2 linked regions of the Thiosulfativibrio zosterae genome follow. The protein of the gene in region 2 binds, or shares a complex with, the protein of the main gene of each other region. Links are inferred from orthologs where the notes say so. Each region holds a gene or a part of one and is shown on either strand. Other genes may lie near its edges.

Region 1 (3,239 bases), 1.7 Mb from region 2 along the record:
GCCCTGCGGAAAATAGCCATTCACCACACGCACTTGATTACCTTGCGCATCTTCAAAGTCGCCAATAATCATGCGCTTTTGCGCGATGTCGTCATCGGACTTCCAACCCTTTTGCTCAGCAATCAATTTCACGGTATTTTTGTACAACAAGGCCACCCCATAATGGGTTTTTTGGCCGATATAAATCGCCTCGTAGCCCATGGCCTGCAAGGCCTCTAAAGGAAACTCGTGGTCTTGCACTTTGGTTTCTTGCAGTCCAATCACATCGGGCGCTTGGGTCGCAATGAGCGCTTCGAGTTGATGCAAGCGCATCCGAATGCTGTTGACATTAAAAGAAACAATTTTCATTTATCAAACCTCTCAACATTTTTAATGCGGAGAATTATAACGAATTTAACACTTTAGCCGGCAATAAAAACCCAGTAAACCAGTCAATTTTAACCAGGCCTGGTCATTTTTAGCCTAATTTTGGCCTCAAAAGCTATAATGATTAGATTCAAATAAAGGCTTTCCCCATGGACGACATTTCTCACATTATCGACACCCTCAACGATGCACAGCGTGATGCGGTGACCACCGAAGATCAGCATGCTTTAATTTTAGCGGGCGCGGGCAGCGGCAAAACCAAAGTGCTGGTGCATCGCATTGCGTGGTTGACGCAAGTCATGGGGTTTTCGTCTTACAATATTTTGGCGGTCACCTTTACCAATAAGGCCGCCGCTGAGATGCGTGGCCGTATTGAAGCCTTGGTTGGCAACCAATCACAAGGACTCACCATGGGCACCTTTCACGGCATTGCTTATCGTTTATTGCGCCAGCATTTTCAAGAAGCCGGTTTGCCGCAAAGTTTTCAAATTCTCGATTCCGACGACCAAAAACGCGTCATTAAACGCCTGCTCAAAACCATGGAGCTGGATGAGCAACAATGGCCGCATCGCCAAGTGCAAGCCTTTATCAATGGTGAAAAAGAAGAAGGTCGTCGCCCCCAGCACATTGACCCAGGCCATAATCCGTTTGTGAAGCGCATGGTGCAAATTTACCAAGCCTATGAAGCACAATGTAAAAAGGCAGGCCTGGTGGATTTTGCCGAATTGTTATTGCGTGCGCACGAGCTTTGGCTTAAACATCCGCATTTGCTGGCGCATTACCAAAGTCGCTTTCGTCATATTTTGGTAGACGAGTTTCAAGATACCAACACCTTGCAATATGCTTGGTTGCGCGTGCTGGCAGGTGCGACGGGCAAATTATTTATTGTGGGGGATGACGACCAATCCATTTACGGCTGGCGCGGTGCCAAAATTGAAAACATTCGCCAATTCTCACAAGACTTCGCCAATGTTAAAACTGTGCGTTTAGAACAAAACTACCGCTCAACCGGCACCATTCTTAAAGCTGCCAATGCCCTGATTGCCCACAACCAAGAACGCATGGGCAAAACGCTCTGGTCGGCGGGTGATGACGGCAATCCGATTAAAATTTACGAAGCCTTTAACGACCTCGACGAAGCGCAATATGTCTGTAACCAAGTCAACCAATGGGTTAAAGAAGGCGGCGAGCGCAGTGATGCGGCGGTGCTGTATCGTTCTAACGCCCAATCTCGTTTGATTGAACAAGCCCTATTGCAGGCCAAGATTCCCTATCGGGTGTACGGCGGCCTGCGCTTTTACGACCGTGCCGAAGTTAAAGATGTTTTGGCTTACTTGCGCCTGATACTCAACCGCCAAGACGATGCCGCCTTTGAACGCATTTACAATCATCCGCCGCGCGGCATCGGCGCCAAAACCGCCGACATGATTCGTGACATTGCCAAAATGGAAGGTGTGTCGTTATGGAATGCGATGGAATCTTTGCTCGAACAAGGCCTCACCGCGCGAGCACAAACCTCTCTAATGAGCTTTAAAACGCTGATTGAAAGCCTCGAAGAAAGTGGCGAAGGTCAAGAACTTAAAGACCAAACGATGCAAGTCATTTCAAGGTCTGGCCTGCAACTGCACTTTGAAAAAGACACCTCAGAACAAGGCCAGAGCCGCTTAGAAAACTTAGACGAATTGATTAACGCCACCAGTGTTTTCAAAACGCCACAAAGTGCCATCGAAGATTCGCTGGGCGATGTGGCTTATGCATCGCCTTTGGCAGAATTTTTAGCGCAAGCGGCACTGGAAGCGGGCGAACAACAAGCCGACAAATGGGAATCGTGCGTGCAACTCATGACACTGCATTCTGCCAAAGGCTTGGAGTTTCCGTTAGTCTTTATGGTGGGGGTTGAAGAAGGCTTGTTCCCCTCGCAACAATCGACCGATGATGCTTACAAACTCGAAGAAGAACGCCGTTTGGCTTATGTGGGCATCACGCGTGCCGAGAAACAATTGATGATCACTTTTGCCAATCGCCGCCGAATGCATGGCTCAGAGTTTTACCCGCAACCGTCACGCTTTATTAAAGAAATTCCAAATGATTGCGTGGACTTTGTGCGCCTAACAGGCTCCGCACGCCCTTCAAGCGGCGGACAAACCTCGGGTTGGAATGAAACCAAATTGAATGATGCTTTAGCGCAACAAACTGGCTTTGCCTTAGGTGATCGGGTGTTTCATCAAAAATTTGGGGAAGGCACGGTATTGGCCACCGAAGGTGCGGGCGAACACGCCCGCATTCAAGTCAATTTTAAAGCGGCTGGCAGTAAATGGCTGGTGGTTGGTTTTGCCAAACTCGAGCGCCTTTAACGCCTTTATTGCTTTAAAACTTAAGGATAAACGATGAAACTCAGCAAACAACAACGCAAATATCTGCATGGCTCCCTGCTTGCATTGCTGGCGTTTGTCATCACCTCAGGTTTATTTTTAAGTGGCGGCTTGAAGAAAATGGAGTGGCAGGTCGACGACCTTAAAAGCCAACTCTTGCGCAGTGAACTGCATGCTGACAAGAATGTGGTCATTTTATTGGTGGATGAAGCCTCCTTGGCAACCCTTGACCCACTGGTTGGTCGCTGGCCTTGGCCGCGCTCGGTTTGGGCAGATGTACTTGAATTTATGAGCATGGGCGGCGCACAAGGGGTGGCATTCGATATTCTATTTACCGAACGTGCGCTGGATGCCGACAAACAGCATTCTGAGCATGACCTAGCGTTTGTGGATGCGACTGCACAAAGTGGCATCGCAACCCATGCCATGCAATTATTACACGACCCTTCTAACCCTAATCCCAATAAACCCTTACCAGAATTATTCCACGACAAGTTTGCC
Region 2 (3,251 bases):
GTTCGTGGGTTTCTAGCCCTTCCACTTTAAAGTCAGGCACATAAGCATTGATGTAAGCTTCATAACGCTGTTTAGTCCAAGCGATTCGCCAGTCTTCCAAAGCCTTGCGTACTTGAGTTTCAATTAACTCAAAAGATTTACGCTTTGCCGGATCACTTTTAAGACGATCCAGTTCTGCGATGGCTTCTGGTGTTTTATTGAGCGTTAATAAATTACCCTTAGGGCGCACTAAAGGGGAATCGGCAAACACTTGCTTGTAGGCTTTTTGCGCTTGAAACGCATAAAGCTCGTTTAAGTTATTAAACACAACGCCATATTCTGGATTGTTGGTCAGCAAGGTTTCAAAAATTTTCTGAGCCTGCTCATATTTTTTTTGACGCGTTAATAACACCGCTAGGTTATTTTGTACTTGAACATCACCAGGATAATCTTTAGCCATTTCTCTTAAGACATCTAAAGCCTTAGCGTCATTATTGGTCTTGATATATTTCAGAACCTCTGCATAACTGGTTTGATAATCACCGGTTTTCGGCGCTTCAACCGCCTTAGTAGAGATGTCTTCATTCACTGGAAGTGGCTTATCAGACGCCAATAACTGTGCTGTAGAAAATAGACTTGCCAAGCAAAACATGGGCACTACAAACGGTTTATGCATCCTTTTAAGGGGGGTCATATTAATTAAACGCCTTGCAACTGAGAGATGGGCTTTGCCCAAAAATTTTAAAATTATCTTATTTTAACCCAAATCACCCACACCAACCATAGTTGATTTGAGTGTTTTTACTTGGTCACGCAGCATGGCGGCCTTTTCAAAGTCTAAATCTTTTGCCGCTTGGTACATTTGCTTCTCAGCTTGCTTGATTTCGCGCAGCAGTTCCGCGGGCGTCATTTTCTTCACTTTTTGCGCAACCTCATAATCCCCTTTTGAATCAGCCACCTTAGTATTTTGACCAGGCCTGGTTGGTTTTGGCGCATAGGGCGAGTTTTCGAGAATATCGGTGACCTTTTTATTGAGGCTTTGTGGCGAAATACCCAAGTTTAAATTGTGCGCTATTTGCTTTTCGCGGCGCCGTTCGGTTTCGCCGATGGCTTTCTCCATCGACTTGGTGATTTTGTCAGCATATAAAATGGCTTTTCCTTGCACATTACGAGCAGCTCGGCCAATGGTTTGAATTAGCGAACGCTCGGAGCGCAAAAAACCTTCCTTATCCGCATCTAAAATGGCGACCAAAGAAACCTCGGGAATATCCAACCCTTCTCGCAACAAGTTAATCCCCACCAACACATCAAACTCGCCCAAGCGCAAATCTCGAATGATCTCAATACGCTCAACCGTATCGATATCCGAATGTAAATAACGCACCCGTACATTGTGGTCTTCAAGGTATTCGGTGAGATTTTCCGCCATGCGTTTGGTCAAAGTGGTGACCAAAACCCGTTCGTTTTTATCGGCGCGAATACGCACCTCGCCCAACAAGTCATCCACCTGCGTTAAGGCTGGGCGCACCTCAATTTCTGGGTCTAACAATCCGGTAGGACGGACGACCTGTTCAACAATCGTGGCATTTTGTTCAGCTTCATAATTGCCCGGGGTGGCTGATACAAATAAGGTTTGCGGCATAATGGCTTCAAACTCATCAAATTTCAGCGGTCGATTATCCATCGCCGAAGGCAATCTAAATCCATAGGTGACTAAGTTTTCTTTACGAGAACGGTCGCCTTTATACATCCCACCAATTTGCGGAATGGTGACATGGCTTTCATCGATTACCATCAAGGCGTTTTTAGGTAAATAATCCAATAAGGTTGGTGGTGGCGAACCCGCTGGGCGCCCTGATAAATATCGGGAATAGTTTTCAATCCCGGTGCAATAGCCCAGCTCTAACATCATTTCAATATCGAGCTTGGTGCGTTCTTCTAAGCGCTGCGCCTCCACCAGCTTAAAATTGGAGCGGAATTCTTCTAAACGAATTTTTAAATCCACTTTCACTTGATCAATGGTTTTTAAAATCTGTTCGCGTGGCGTTACATAATGCGACTTGGGGTAAATGGTCACCCGAGTCGGACGACTGAGAACTTCGCCAGTTAAAGGGTCAAACCACGCAATGCTTTCCACCTCGTCATCAAATAATTCAATGCGCACCGCATATTGTTCAGCTTCTGCTGGAAACACATCGATCACATCTCCACGCACTCTAAAGTGGCCGCGCCATAATTCAATGTCATTACGGGTATATTGCATATTGATGAGTTGCGCTAATAAATCACGCTGCTTAACCTTATCCCCCAAACGCATCTGCAAAATCATTTTGAGATATTGATCAGGATCACCCAACCCATAAATGGCCGATACCGTGGCAATCAAAATGACATCTTCACGCTCCAGCAAGGCTTTGGTCGCCGATAAACGCAACTGTTCTATCTGCTCATTCACTGACGAGTCTTTGGCGATATAGGTGTCAGATGCTGGCACATAGGCTTCTGGCTGATAGTAATCATAATAAGACACAAAATATTCCACCGCGTTGTGCGGAAAAAACCCTTTCATTTCGCCATAGAGTTGCGCCGCCAAAGTTTTATTGTGGGCCATGATAATGGTTGGTCTTTGCACCTGTTGAATCACATTGGCAACGGTAAAGGTTTTCCCAGAACCCGTCACCCCTAGCAGGGTTTGAAAAGCCTCGCCAGACTCTAGCCCATCGACCAATTCTTTGATGGCCGTCGGCTGATCGCCAGCCGGTTGATACTGTGAAACTAATTGAAATTTTTTAGTCATGATTGATCTTTGTTGAAGGTTTTTCAAATAACTGTCATTTATCTTGCCCTTTATTTCAGAATTAAGGCAATAAGTGAATTTTATTTAGTCAGAAAACAGAGTAGAATAATGTGCAATATTTTATCAAAATTCAGTGAGTTAAATCGTTTATGTCCCGCCTATCGCAACGCGTCAATCGAGTTCAGCCTTCTCTAACCCTCGTTATCACGGCCAAAGCTGCCGAACTGCGCCGTCAAGGCAAGGATGTGGTCAGCCTTGGTGCTGGCGAACCTGACTTTGATACCCCAGACCATATTAAAGCGGCAGGTATCAAAGCCATTCAAACTGGCCAAACCCGTTATACCGCGGTGGATGGTATCCCCGAACTCAAAGAAGCCATCCGCGCCAAGTTTAAGCGTGACAACCATCTTGATTACGAAATGAATCAAATATTGGTGTCTTCAGGCGGCAAACAAAGCTTTTACAACCTATGCCA

Evidence for each region.
Region 1: the proteins of uvrB (region 2) and uvrD are in contact, whole or in part, in a crystal structure (PDB 7EGT), measured with the Thermus thermophilus proteins. The link is inferred for Thiosulfativibrio zosterae from one-to-one orthologs. Residues at the interface, in WP_096411307.1 of Thermus thermophilus: Glu23, Leu25, Arg26, Asp27, Gly28, Glu29, Arg30, Phe31, Arg55, Glu326, Asp327, Phe328, Glu379, Ser382, Gln383, His398, Gly400, Arg401; in WP_096412145.1 of Thermus thermophilus: His654, Arg656, Phe657, Gln666, Asp668, Glu669, Lys680, Arg681, Leu682, Ser683, Lys685, Tyr686, Ala687.

What each region holds. Positions count from the first base shown.
Region 1 is NZ_AP021888.1:2,304,828-2,308,066, forward strand. Bases 207-3,117 are described here. They hold uvrD (DNA helicase II), read left to right. Parts: upstream 207-515; coding sequence 516-2,720; downstream 2,721-3,117. Other genes in these bases: xthA (exodeoxyribonuclease III), read right to left, coding at 207-348; THMIRH_RS10660 (CHASE2 domain-containing protein), read left to right, coding at 2,754-3,117. Also shown: more of xthA, read right to left, coding at 1-206; more of THMIRH_RS10660, read left to right, coding at 3,118-3,239. UniProt on the Escherichia coli protein: A helicase with DNA-dependent ATPase activity. Unwinds DNA duplexes with 3'-5' polarity. Translocates on single-stranded DNA with 3'-5' polarity. Initiates unwinding more efficiently from a nicked substrate than double-stranded DNA.
Region 2 is NZ_AP021888.1:627,856-631,106, reverse strand. Bases 257-3,179 are described here. They hold uvrB (excinuclease ABC subunit UvrB), read right to left. Parts: upstream 2,777-3,179; coding sequence 737-2,776; downstream 257-736. Other genes in these bases: THMIRH_RS02630 (pyridoxal phosphate-dependent aminotransferase), read left to right, coding at 2,926-3,179; THMIRH_RS02640 (L,D-transpeptidase Cds6 family protein), read right to left, coding at 257-631. Outside these bases: more of THMIRH_RS02640, read right to left, coding at 1-256; more of THMIRH_RS02630, read left to right, coding at 3,180-3,251. UniProt on the Escherichia coli protein: The UvrABC repair system catalyzes the recognition and processing of DNA lesions. A damage recognition complex composed of 2 UvrA and 2 UvrB subunits scans DNA for abnormalities.